4 regions of the Paenibacillus sp. FSL H7-0714 genome follow, and region 2 is predicted to be linked to each of the others. Evidence: predicted binding sites of a transcription regulator. Region 2 holds the regulator's gene; each other region holds the start of a gene.
The links. The regulator Rex, encoded in region 2, represses fermentation and respiration genes when NADH is low (regulators of the CRP and FNR family bind a similar motif). The targets are predictions, from matches to a motif close to TTGTGAAATATTTCACAA.
Positions count from the first base shown of each region.

Region 1 (3,374 bases), 2.1 Mb from region 2:
GCTTGTGGATCTGGATGGTAAAGTCATCGGTATTAACACGATGAAAATCTCCGATGCAGGTGTAGAAGGGCTGGGTTTTGCTATTCCAGCTAACCATGTGATAGATACCGCTAATGAACTGGCTGAGAAAGGGCGGATTGCCCGTTCCTACTTAGGCGTATATTCGGTAGATTTAAACAATCCTTACATTCCTCTCGCAGAGGACCAACGCAAGGAACTGAACCTACCGAACAATGTTAAGGATGGGGTTGTCGTTCTGGATGCTGTTGGACCTGCACAAGAAGCGGGAATACAGTTCAATGATGTAATTACGAAATTTAATGATGAACCTATTACATCCACGCTTTCCCTTCGCAAGTATTTATATAATCAGACGAAGATTGGTGAGGATCTGAAGATTACCTATTATCGAAATGGGAAAGTTAATCAGACTACAGTAAAACTTCTTGAAAAACCAGAGGAATAATATGCTGGAAGTCGGCATATAATGATATAGCAGTAATGACAAGTAGAGCGAACTACCCCTTCGGTTGAGAAGGTAGAGCTTCCTGAAATAGCGATACTCTGTATCGCTATCGGGGATCTATTTCTTCTAAAGTTTTGATAAATATGGCAATTATAAGCTGATTTAATCAATTTTGGGCTGACTGGCAACCCTTACATTGGAAGGTAATACTTATTAGGGTAGAAACGGATATATACGGATGCCAGCTTGCCTTTGCTAATCAGGTGTGGTAATATGATATCAATCATACATTTAGTCCCTAATTTTCGCATTGAAAAGGGCTGTTATATTCGGTAATACAACCTTTTTCAATGTGTGAATTTTTTCTTTGTTTGAAGATAAAAAGAACATATTAATTTAAATTTGTGGAGGTAACACACATGCAAACAGGTACAGTTAAATGGTTCAACGCAGAAAAAGGATTCGGATTTATCGAAGTTGAAGGCGGAAGCGACGTATTCGTTCACTTCAGCGCAATCACTGGCGACGGCTTCAAAACTTTGGACGAAGGCCAACGCGTTGAATTCAACGTTGTTCAAGGCAACCGTGGACCACAAGCCGAAAACGTTGTAAAACTGTAATAATAGAAGAAACCGTCCCAGCTTGTGAAAGTTGGGACGGTCTTTTTATATCTAGTTAGTCACTATTGACTTACAGGATGGGAGGAACGGCAATGAACTACCGGAAGAAACCTTTGGAAGAAATACCGGAAGAAAATACCGCGATTTGGGCGTGTACCAATGATGGATGCAACGGATGGATGAGGGATAATTTCGCATTTGAACATGCGCCTTCTTGCCGTCTATGTGACTCTCCAATGGTTCGCAGCACGAAGATGCTACCACAATTGCTTAATTCGAATGGCGATCTCAAATCGCTGAAGAAGGGTATTTCCATTACCTAACCAATGCCTTTATGAGTCAAGCTTGTTATAGAGCAGTGAACAACTTCAAGACGGTCAAACCGTCTTATTTTTTTTGCTTTTTTTAAGGTAAATTGTGATTTTTGTCACAAATCATTTGAATTTCACCGTTAAAAGTACCCCTTTGTGTGACATTTATCACAAAATGACGTCTAAATTTTTGACACAATATAATTAACGAAAAGGGGAGAAGGAAGGGAAAAATATGGATACAGTAATGCTGTCGCGTATACAATTTGCGTCGACGACAATATTCCACTATTTCTTTGTACCGGTATCAATCGGACTAGCGCTCTTGATTGCGATCATGGAGACCATGTACGTTAGAAAAGGCAATGAAGAGTACAAAAGAATGGCACAGTTCTGGGGAAAGCTGTTTCTCATCAACTTTGCAGTAGGGGTAGTTACAGGTATTTTGCAGGAATTTCAGTTCGGGATGAACTGGTCTGATTATTCACGTTTTGTGGGTGATGTATTCGGGGCTCCACTTGCAGTCGAAGCATTGGCAGCTTTTTTTCTGGAGTCTACTTTTATTGGCATCTGGATATTCGGCTGGGACAAAGTGTCCAAAAGAGTGCACTTGTTATCCATCTGGCTAGTAGCTTTCGGTACGATGTTATCCGCTTTCTGGATTCTAGCAGCGAACTCCTTTATGCAGCATCCTGTGGGATTTGAGATAAATAATGGACGGGCAGAAATGAATGATTTCTTCGCGCTCATTACGAACGGACAATTGCTGGTTGAATTCCCGCACACGGTTCTTGCTGCGTATGCAACAGGCGCCTTCCTCGTAACGGGTATTAGTGCGTATAAAATATTGAAGAAACAAGATGTATCTTTCTTTAAGAAATCTTTTCAAATTGCAGCAATCGTAGGTATCATTTCTTCTATTGGTGTAGCCGTGGCAGGCCATGCGCAAGCACAGTATTTGGTTGAGACTCAACCTATGAAGATGGCGGCTTCCGAAGGACTGTGGGGTAAGAGTGGTGACCCGGCACCTTGGACCGTATGGGCAAATATTGATCCTGAGAAGCAAGAAAGTACTGGAGAATTTCAAATTCCGTATATGCTAAGCTTCCTTTCATACAGTAAATTTTCCGGTGAAGTTAAAGGTATGCTTGAGCTGCAAGCTGAGTATGAGCAAACCTATGGCCCCGGTGACTATATCCCGCCAGTACGTACGACATTCTGGAGTTTCCGGATCATGGTTCTAGCAGGAACGTTAATGATCGTAATGGGTATGTACGCAATGTATTTAATGTGGCGCAAAAAGATGGACCGTCCAAACACTTGGTTTATGCGGTTTATGTTATGGGGAATACTGCTTCCTCCAATTGCGAATACAGCAGGTTGGGTCATGACCGAATTCGGGCGTCAGCCATGGACGGTATTCGGATTGATGACAACGGAAGACAGTGTGTCGCCTAACATTACAAGTGGTCAGGTTCTATTCTCTGTTATTTCTTTTACAGCGATTTACGCCATTCTCGGATTAGTTCTAATTGGTTTGTTTATGAAAGTGATTAAAAAAGGTCCTTATGCGATGGATAACGATCACGGGGATTCGCATGATCCATATAACGAGGAGGGCGCCCAATGATGTCTCTTAATGAATTGTGGTTTGTGCTCATTGCAGTTCTGTTTATAGGGTTCTTCTTCCTGGAGGGTTTCGATTTCGGCGTAGGGATGGAAACACAAATTCTCGCTAAGAATGACACTGAGCGCCGGATTCTGATTAACTCGATCGGACCCTTCTGGGATGGAAACGAGGTATGGTTAATTACTGCTGCGGGTGCAATGTTTGCGGCTTTCCCTGAGTGGTATGCAACGTTGTTTAGCGGATTTTACATTCCCTTTGTCTTTGCTTTATTAGCTTTGATTGCACGTGGTGTTGCTTTTGAATTTAGAGGTAAACGGGATTCAGTAGCTTGGAAAAAAACTTGGGAT
Region 1 is NZ_JBBOPT010000001.1:7,051,876-7,055,249, reverse strand. It holds gene NST34_RS31735 (S1C family serine protease) at 1-466, shown strand, start outside; gene NST34_RS31730 (cold-shock protein) at 886-1,086, shown strand; gene NST34_RS31725 (cold-shock protein) at 1,179-1,409, shown strand; gene NST34_RS31720 (cytochrome ubiquinol oxidase subunit I) at 1,633-3,027, shown strand; gene cydB (cytochrome d ubiquinol oxidase subunit II) at 3,024-3,374, shown strand, end outside.
Region 1: NST34_RS31720 (cytochrome ubiquinol oxidase subunit I) is a predicted target of Rex. The motif match lies at 1,502-1,519, and genes of this name have one in related genera.

Region 2 (3,374 bases):
CTTTTCGCTGATGTTAAGGCTGGGCATCAACTACTTCCCGCTTATGAACATCTTGTAATAGATGAGGCCCATCATCTGGAGGACGTGGCTGGCAAGCATTTAGGCATGCATATGAAGCATTTCACGGTGGCACATACATTATCGCGTCTTTATAAGGATAGTCGAAATGGCCAACTTCCTACACTTCGCCAAATGCTTCAGTCATCAGGCAGTGAGGAAGCTTCTGAATGGAGCGGAGTGATCGATAGAATCTATCCGGACCTGCTTACCGTAAAAGAAACCTGGGATCTGCTTAGTGATAAACTATTCAGCCTCTTGCCGGAACGTAGCGATGCAGCGGCGGGAGAAGCCGGCCAGTTAGTCATGCGGCTACTTCCTACCCGTAAACCGAAAGATTGGGATGAATTGGTTGCTTTAGAGAATACTATGAATCTGACATTAAGCGAAATTATCCGTAAAGGTGATAAAATGCTTAATGAGATGCGAGATCAAGAAGGTCAATCTTCCTCAGATAGTCTAGTTACCGATATTAGCGGCTTATTTAAGGATTTAGCTTCGATACGTGAGCAAGTACGGTTTTTTATGGGATTAAATGATGAGAATGTAGTATATTGGCTGGAGGCGAATGGAAATTATCGCAGTAAATCGCTACAGCTGTATGCCGTTCCTGTTGATGTTAGTACTCAGCTTAAGGAGCTGTTTTTCGACAAGAAGAAAAGTATCGTGCTAACTTCGGCGACACTCTCTGTGGATAAATCTTTCCAGTTTATGATTGATAATCTCGGACTTAATGAAGCTGCGGAAGAGGGGCGTCTGATGACGTCACTCCTGCCTTCTCCCTTTAAGTATCGGGAGCAGGCGCTGTTAGTTATTCCGCGGGATTTCCCTAGTGTGAAGGGGAGTGTAGGCGATGCCCGATTTGTCGATACACTCGTACAGTCACTAGCAGAAGCAGCTATTACAACACGTGGGCGGATGCTTGTCCTGTTTACTTCTTACAAGATGCTACGCCAGGTTTACGATCCTCTGAAAGAGGCTCTAGCCTCACAAGAGATCACGGTGCTAGGTCAAGGCGTGGAGGGGGGCAGCCGTAGCAAGCTGATCCGCCGTTTTCAGGACAGTGCAGCTTCTGTACTGTTAGGAACAAGCAGCTTTTGGGAGGGTGTAGATATTCCAGGTGAAGCATTAACATGCTTGGCCATCGTGAGGCTCCCATTTCAACCGCCAAACCACCCCCTAGCGGAAGCGAAGTCTGAGTTATTACAAGCCCAGAAAAAGAATCCGTTCATGAAGTTGTCTGTTCCTCAGGCGGTTATTCGCTTCAAGCAAGGATTTGGGAGGCTGGTACGGACAGCGCAAGATCGGGGTATTGTTATTGTGTATGACACAAGGGTGATCGAATCTCACTATGGGAAGTATTTCCTCTATTCGTTGCCTGGCCCGAAAATGGAGCATATGCTTACGGATCAAATGGTTCCTCGTATAGCGGAGTGGTTGGAAGACGGAGGCGTTTCTTGAAAAGAACGTCATCGATCTTATTAATCACTCTACAAGGAAGGGCGGTATAAGAATACCGCTCTTCCTTGAGACGAGGTGCAGATATTTCGATAGGATTTGAACAGAATATCACTTAAATTAGGAGGTAAATTATGAAATCGGATAAAATATCAGAAGCCGTTGTTCGCAGACTTCCTGTGTACTTGCGTTTCTTGAATGATCTCCAGAAACGTGAAATATTAACCGTTTCCTCACAAGAACTAGGACAAAAACTTGATTTAAATCCTGCTCAAATTCGTAAAGATTTAGCTTATTTTGGAGACTTTGGTAGAAAAGGTATCGGGTATGACGTAACTTATCTTATTGAAAAAATCCGTCATATTCTGAAGCTGGATCAACAATTGAATGTGGCTTTAGTAGGTGCTGGTAACCTTGGACATGCATTATCTAATTACAATGCTTATCTGAAAGATACTATGAAGATTACCGCTATATTTGACTCCTATGCACCTAAGGTAGGGCGGAAAATCAACTCTCTTACCGTTCAACCGATGGAGGAGCTTGGTCAGACGGTTCGTGAGCAAGGTATTCGAATTGGGATAATTACTGTGCCTGATTCAGAAGCGCAGAATGTAGCAGATATTCTCATTGAGTCTGGCATTGAGGCGATTTTGAATTTTGCACCAGTGATTCTAAAAACACCATCGAATATCCGTGTTCATGCTGCCGATTTTACAACGGATTTGCAAAGCCTTGCTTATTATTTGAAAGACGGAAAGGAAGAAAGCGGAAATGAAGAGCAGTAAAACGATTATTAAGGGCGGGCGTTTTCTTATTCCGGGAACGGATGAGCCGGTTCTGAGCGGATATATGACTATTGAAGATGATTTGATCACTTACATAGGAAAAGAAGAACCTTTAATGGAAGATGATGTGCAAGTTGTTGATGGCAGTCGTCTGCTGTTTATGCCAGGTCTGGTAAACACACATGGCCATGCCGCAATGTCATTGCTTCGTGGTTATGGAGATGATTTAGCACTTCAGGTGTGGCTTCAAGAGAAGATGTGGCCGATGGAAGCGAAATTCACTGGAGAAGATGTATACTGGGGAACCTCCTTGTCGGTACTGGAAATGCTAAAAGGTGGTACTACAACCTTCTTGGATATGTATGATCATATGGATCGAGTAGCAGAGGTAGTCGAATTATCAGGCATCCGTTCCGTACTGATGAGAGGCGTAATCGGATTATGCCCAGAGGAAGTACAAAATCACAAGCTTGCGGAAGCGATTTCTTTTGCACGAAATTGGCATGGTAAGGCTGATGGTAGAATTACGACGATGATCTCGCCACACGCCCCATATACTTGCCCACCGGACTTCTTTGTTAAGTTTGTACAAGCGGCACATGATTTGGATTTACCGATGCATACCCATATGTCCGAGACCAAACGCGAAGTGGAGCAGAATGTGGTGGATTACGGACTTCGGCCTGTAGCGCATTTAGAGAAGCTTGGAATGTTCACACGTCCGTCTATTGTTGCACATGGCGTTCATTTGAATGATGAAGAGATCGAGATACTGGCTCGTCATGATGTAGGCGTGTCTCATAACCCAGGAAGTAATCTGAAACTGGCTAGTGGAGTGGCTCGGGTTACGGATCTTCTAAAGGCTGGTGTGAAGGTGTCACTGGGTACAGATGGTGCGGCAAGCAATAATAACCTGGATATGTTTGAAGAGATGCGTCTTGCAGCCCTCATCCATAAAGGTGTAAGTGGTGATCCGACGGCTGTCCCAGCTCCGGAAGCGCTGCGTATAGCTACAGAGTATGGCGCAAAGTCTATCTTTTTAAATGATGTGGGTAGACTCGCTGTTGGCAT
Region 2 is NZ_JBBOPT010000001.1:4,952,200-4,955,573, reverse strand. It holds gene dinG (ATP-dependent DNA helicase DinG) at 1-1,518, shown strand, start outside; gene NST34_RS22120 (redox-sensing transcriptional repressor Rex) at 1,650-2,303, shown strand; gene NST34_RS22115 (amidohydrolase) at 2,290-3,374, shown strand, end outside.

Region 3 (3,374 bases), 290 kb from region 2:
TTCAGAAGATTTTACTATTTAATAAGTAACAATCGACTCGAATATTCGCTGCTGCGCTTCGTAATCAACACTAAGTAATGGTATGATGTAGGCATCAATTTTATGGGGTGCACTATGATGGATATTCGAATCAAAGAACTGCTTGATGCTACACAGCAAAAATATGGATTGGACAACTACTACTTACAATCTCATGAAATTTATCGCGACGTTACGATACTGGGAGAGACCAACTATTTTCTTAGTATGGAATGGTTTCCTGCACATATGAAGGAATGGAAGGGCGATTACAATCCGGAAGGAACTGCCGTCATCACGATTGACCTACAATCCCGCAACTATAAAAGTGTGATTTTTGTTGGCGGGATATCTTATGCGAATGGGACACCATTCCAAAATATAGATTTTAACGGAGTCATCCGGTGGATTGAAGATGAGGCAAGGATTGTATACGGTAAACAATTCCACTTAGAGAAGGAACAGATTGGAGAATATCATTTTATTGAAAAAATAGGTAGCATACCAGTCACTCCTGGTGGACGGATCGAGCTTCGCTTCGATGCGGAAGGCAGGCTTGTTTTTTACAGTGTATATGGCCAGTTTCCTTCCAGCTCCCTTGTGCACAAAGAGAACTATACTCTCACACTTCAAATGATAGAGCCACAGGCGAGGAAACAACTACAGCTTATAGAATATCCGGTGTACGAGACGAAGCAACTCCTGCCGATCTATGGGATAGAAGAAATCTACATTTCAAATGACGGAACAACCACCATCCCATTTGAGTTTATATCAGGTACGAGAGCACGACTGAGTATTGATCAAGTAATACATTGGGAGCAACAGAATACGGAGCTGGAGCCGTTCGAAAGTACGGAGATACGCCTACTTGAGGTAGTTTCCATTGAGCAGGCAATAGCTAGTGAGCCGCATCCGGACTCATTTCCTATCACAGACGCAGAACAAGCCGAATGTATAGCCGCAGTCGAAGCTGGTTTAAGCCAGCTCTTTCCGGATGAATCCGGAGAATGGATGTTGAAGACTTTTCAACGGGAAAGAGGACATATTCAGGCAACACTGAGGATGAAGGCGCCAAGTAATCGTATATTCCAGCGTAAGATCCTCCTGTTCATCGATGTGCAGAATTATAAGGTTATAAATTATATGGATAACAAGCCAATGCTCGATATGTTTGATGAGTTCAAGAGCGAAGAGGGGATTTCTGTAAGCCATGACGAAGCTTATGACAAGCTCAAGGGATGGTTCGAATTAACACCCGTCTATGTGTATGATCCTGGGCAGAAGAAGTATGTGCTGTGCGGGAAGTTAGATTGTAATTATGCTGTGAAGGCCACTAGTGGAGATGTGGTGGAGTTGAGTAGTTTGGAATGATAGTGCAAGCTTTCTTATACTGAGTAGGACGAATAAAGGTAATGAAGTATAGTAAGGTGATGCAAATATAATAAAATCAGTAGAACTTACTAATTTTGTGAGTTACTTTGGGAGTTGAAAATATGACGACAGCTACAGGAACCAAGGAAAATCCTTGGAAGTTAAAGACACCACCGCAAACATCCGAGTATGAAATGTACAAGGTCGAAAAAGACGGTAAAGAAATTATAGTTTGCACTGTAGGGAAAACGGTTTTGCATTATGACTACCGCTGTATTGAAGATCTGCACGCCATGCTTATACAAAATGGTGATTGGATGGAGTTAGGAAGTGCTGATGAGCAAAAACCAGCAAAAGAAGGTACCGTTGAAGCATGGGGGCGTTCACCTGAAAACCCTGTCGGCGGTTGGTATGGATTAAAGAAGGGACTTCGGGGGCGATTCGGAATGTATATCCCACCGTTGCTCGAAGAATTGGGTCTTGCGGAAGTAGAGCATAATCCAAGAAACAATCGGATGAAAGCGATCTTGTAAACGAAGGAGAGCCTAAAGGCTCTTCTTTTTTTGAGCCATGCCCCTAACCGGTGGTCTTTCGTACACATTGCAGTGATTAATTTAGTTACAAAACGTTTTTTTTAGTTACATAAACTTTCAAGAGCAGGGCCTTTGCCGTTAAGCTGATTGTAAAAATATTCACAAGGGGGCAAAGCTATAACATGAATAAAAAAGTAACCACTGCTCTTATTCTCATTCTCTCAGTCATGCTTGTTATCACAGGATGTGGCAACAGCAACAGCAGCAATGGAAACGGGAACAAGAACACCAGCAAGAACACCAGCAAGATCAACGAGACAAAGGAAACTGAAGCCGTTTCGGGAGCATCCAAAGCTAGCTATACACCGTACGATCAACTAAAAGATAAATATGACATCATCATTATTGGTGCAGGCGGTGCCGGAATGTCTGCTGCACTTGAGGCGAGAGCAAAAGGTATGAACCCGGTTATTTTTGAAAAAATGCCGGTTGCCGGCGGAAATACAACAAAATCATCTTCGGGAATGAATGCTTCTGAAACGAAATTCCAAAAAGAGCAAGGCATTGAAGACAGCAATGATCTGTTTTATGAAGAGTCCTTAAAAGGTGGCCATGATACGAACGATAAAGAGATGCTTCGTTTCTTCGTAGACAATTCCGCAAGTGCGATTGATTGGCTGGATTCTATCGGGATTAGATTGAATAATATCACGATTACAGGCGGGATGAACGAAAAACGTACACACCGTCCTGAAGATGGCTCTGCAGTAGGACAATACCTTGTCAAAGGTTTGGTAAAAAACGTACAAGAACAAGGCATTCCCCTTTTTGTGAACGCCAATGTCAAGGAAATTACCGAAAAAGACGGTAAGGTCAATGGTGTCAAAGTTATCTTTGACCAAACGGAAGAGAAAACGATTACAGCGTCTGCTGTCGTGGTGACAACCGGCGGTTTCGGCGCCAATTTAGACATGATTTCAGGAGTCAGATCTGATTTGGAGGGGTACGTTACCACCAACCAGCCGGGCAGCACCGGTGACGGTATCAAGATGATTGAGAAGCTCGGCGGTACCACAGTCGATATGGATCAAATCCAAGTTCATCCGACTGTACAGCAGGAAAAATCCTATCTCATTGGGGAGGCTGTTCGTGGGGAAGGAGCGATCCTGGTTTCAAGTGTAGGCAAACGTTTCACAAACGAACTGGATACAAGAGATAATGTCACCGCTGCAATCAATAAGCTTCCTGAGAAATCTGCGTTTCTTGTATTTGATTCCGGCGTAAAATCTCGCGCTAAAGCGATTGAACAATATGAAAAAATGGGCTTCGTTATCCAAGGAGATTCGATCGAGGCTTTGGCAACAAAAATGGACGTACCAGCAGATCAGTTGAAAACTGCACTGGACACATGGAACAGCGCGGTGACGAATAAACAGGATGCCGACTTCG
Region 3 is NZ_JBBOPT010000001.1:4,666,470-4,669,843, reverse strand. It holds gene NST34_RS20890 (hypothetical protein) at 115-1,392, shown strand; gene NST34_RS20885 (DUF6855 family protein) at 1,515-1,925, shown strand; gene NST34_RS20880 (flavocytochrome c) at 2,108-3,374, shown strand, end outside.
Region 3: NST34_RS20880 (flavocytochrome c) is a predicted target of Rex. The motif match lies at 2,073-2,090, and genes of this name have one in related genera.

Region 4 (3,374 bases), 170 kb from region 2:
GTCGTCTGAAGTACCCATAAACTTAAAGCAATGCTGTGAAAGGTATTTCCAAACAAAGAAATGGAATAGGAGCTGAGTAGCAGCATAAATCTCCGGTTTCCCCAAAGGGTTGGATAGGATTGAGCGGTGGTGGATGCATGTTTTGCTAATACAGGATCTGTCATGGGTAACTCTCCTCTCGACTTAAACGCTTAAGTGAATATCGAAAAAAAATTAATCAACAAAATAACGATTATTCTCTTGTTTGGAGTAGTCAGGACGATGTAACAACTCCTGCATTAGTTCAAAAGCAGTGGCTGATTTATCCCCAGTGAATATGAATTTCTGAACGTCTTCTCCAAGCATTTCTGGGCAATTACAGGTACATAGAACAGAAAGACGTGCGAATACCCCGGATTTTTCAACACAACTTCCGATAAACTCATTAATAACTATGGCCTCTTTGTAGATCCCCTCCGATAAGATTGTATTCAATTCTTCCATATTTTGAACTTTGAATATTGCTTTCTCAGGTAAAGGAAGACTATCTTGGATAAAGTTAGTGAGCAGGGAGTTATTGAAGCTCTCCATAATTAAACAAACCTGTGAAAGATCCTCCGGCATTACCTTCCGTAGAGCTGAACGATAATTGTAAAGAACTTGCTTAAACAGCTTATCTTCAATCATGCTGTCGATCAAAATCAAGGGGATACCTTCTACAAAATGTTTGGAAATCGAATAGAAGGATTCATCGTGCACATCGATCAGAAAGACGGCTTCGAGCTTTCTTTCAACGATGATATTCAGAGAAGGATGGTCAGTACCAAGAGAATATAGCAGCGTATGATATCCGGCATCCGTTAAACGCTGTTCCAAAGCACGAATAAATGTGAATTGGGCATAGAGTTTCCAAGGTGGCATATAAGCAGAATTATGGACAAGTACCCCTACTAATCCCGTTTTTTTATTGGCAAGCGAACGGGCTGCTAGATTAGGAATGTAATGAAGTTCTTCGGCAAGTGACAGAATTTGATTGCGGGTCTTCTCAGGAATGGTTTGGTTATCGACGCGGTTCAGAACATAGCTTACAGTCGCAACGGAGACATTTGCTTGTAGCGCGATGTCTTTCATTGTAGTCTTTTTCACCAGTAAACTTCTCCCTTGCTGAGATATTTATTTCCAAATATTATCATTAACACTTGAATAGAGTCAACGATTGACTTTATACCAAGAAGCAAATGATGCTTGTGTTCATTTTTATAATTTGGGTAAATAGATTTAAGAAACTAAATCAGTCAGCGAGAAGAGGTGTGACTCATGGGAACGAATCTTAATCGGGAAGAGAGCGCGCTGTGAAACCGCTTTAGATACTGACACAAATTTGTGAAATTATTCACTTAATTATTAAGAATTTTAATATATAATTAATTCATAATCAAAATTAGGGGGAATCGAAAATGAGACTATTTAAAATGATTTTAGTGGCTGGGGTTTCGGTAGCAGTATTGGCAGGTTGTGGAGCAAATGAGGATAAAGCAACTAATTCGGCGGCAACTTCAGCTCCGGCTGCTGAGCAGACAGATGCTGTCACTACAGCTTCGATCGTGAATCAAGCAGATGCATTTACTAAGGCTGTTAGCAAAGATGGAAACTGGATTGTTGCGATTCTAAATGATGTAACGATTCCTGATGAGGTTGTTGTAGCTGGAGAATTCCGTAATAAAGGAGCCGCAGATGGCGATATCTACCGTAAGATTGCCCTTTATTCGCAAGATGCTGATCACAAGATCACTGCTACTTATACACTAACCGTACCAAAGTTTACAGTACAAAGTGAGAATTTGAAAGTTGAAGGCGGAACGATTAAAGGCGATGTTTATGTAGAAGCGAAAGGCTTTACTCTGCCTGAAACCGCCACTATTGATGGTAACCTCTACTTCGCGAGCGAAGATCTGAAAACATCAGCTGTTATTGATGGAAAAGTGACTGGAACAACAGAAGTTAAATAATTTCGTAATCAACTTATACAGTAGAAGCCAATCCATAGACTATGGGTTGGCTTTTTTCTTTTTGTGATTATGTGATCTTCAGTTGATTTTCTTAATATTGAACTTATAATATTACTACCACTACTAGGAGGAACACATATGTCTAAGGAGTATTCACGCACATATATCGAAAGTGTAAAGCTTGAAATGTTAAATAGATTGGGACTTAAGCAAGTGTTCTTTAAGGAGCAAATAGGTGACGGCCTGATTTTTGAAGCGGTTGGTTTTGATAAAGGGAGCAAGCATCGTTTTTGTGTTAGACCGAAGACGAAAACAATTGACGAATTTATTTCAGGAAAATGGATGAAGGTCCGCAGCTTTACAATCAAAAGTGTGGAAATTTAAAATTGAAGTCTAAAAAGGGAACCCCATTTAAATCGGAGTTTCCTTTTTTATTTTTGAGAAGGATTCATTGATAATGTGAAGTATCGCCGTACAGATCGATAGTTGTATTGTTGTCAGTTAGGGTTACTTTACACAATGCTGTAGAGAGAATATCCGGTAGTTCCCCTAATTCCTGCAATGATTTATTGAGAAAATGAGCCATAATGACTTTCAGGGTCATCCGATGCGTGACAATAAGTACCTCATGTCCTTCATTATCGTTAATGATACGCTCAATAGTCGGCGTTACTCTTTGTTCAAGCTGACTATAGGTCTCACCTGGGGCTAGAGGAATAAAAAGATCAGGTCTGGTGAAAAAATGGGTGTACTGTAATGGATATTCTTGTTCAATCTGATCTGTGTTCATTCCTTCCCAAATGCCCATGTTAATTTCCATTAATGAAGCTTGCTGTTGAATCGGTAAACTCCGATTTCCTCGTAAAATCTGCGCAGTATGCAATGCTCTTGGACTAGTACTAGAATAAATGGCTCCTAAATTCTCACCTTCCAAACGTTCTCTCAACCATTCCGCTTGCTGTTCACCCAAGGTTGTTAACGCTGAATTTTGATGTCCTTGCATTCTTTTCTGCAAATTCCATTCGGTCTGCCCGTGACGGGTTAGAAATAATACTGTCTCTTTCATTAACGAAACCTCCCTTTTGAATAGTTGTAAGTATAAGATAAATAATTATAAATAAACAATATATAATAGTTAATATCCATAATGTATAGTTATAGTAAGAAAGCCGAAAGTCCGTTAAACAATGATTTTATTTTATATAGTTAGGAAGAAATCAGGATGAACTATCATGTATTAAAATTGTTTTATTATGTTGCAATAACAGGGAGTGTGACCAAAGCCTCTGAACGTTTGCACATCAGTCAACCCGCTATATCAGCGCAGATCCGCAAATTTGAACGGGAGAATAATATCGTATTATTAGAGGTCATAGGAAAGAGAAT
Region 4 is NZ_JBBOPT010000001.1:4,785,202-4,788,575, reverse strand. It holds gene NST34_RS21400 (MFS transporter) at 1-164, opposite strand, end outside; gene NST34_RS21395 (LacI family DNA-binding transcriptional regulator) at 214-1,125, opposite strand; gene NST34_RS21390 (polymer-forming cytoskeletal protein) at 1,437-1,988, shown strand; gene NST34_RS21385 (hypothetical protein) at 2,127-2,372, shown strand; gene NST34_RS21380 (histidine phosphatase family protein) at 2,437-3,054, opposite strand; gene NST34_RS21375 (LysR family transcriptional regulator) at 3,211-3,374, shown strand, end outside.
Region 4: NST34_RS21390 (polymer-forming cytoskeletal protein) is a predicted target of Rex. The motif match lies at 1,361-1,378, and genes of this name have one in related genera.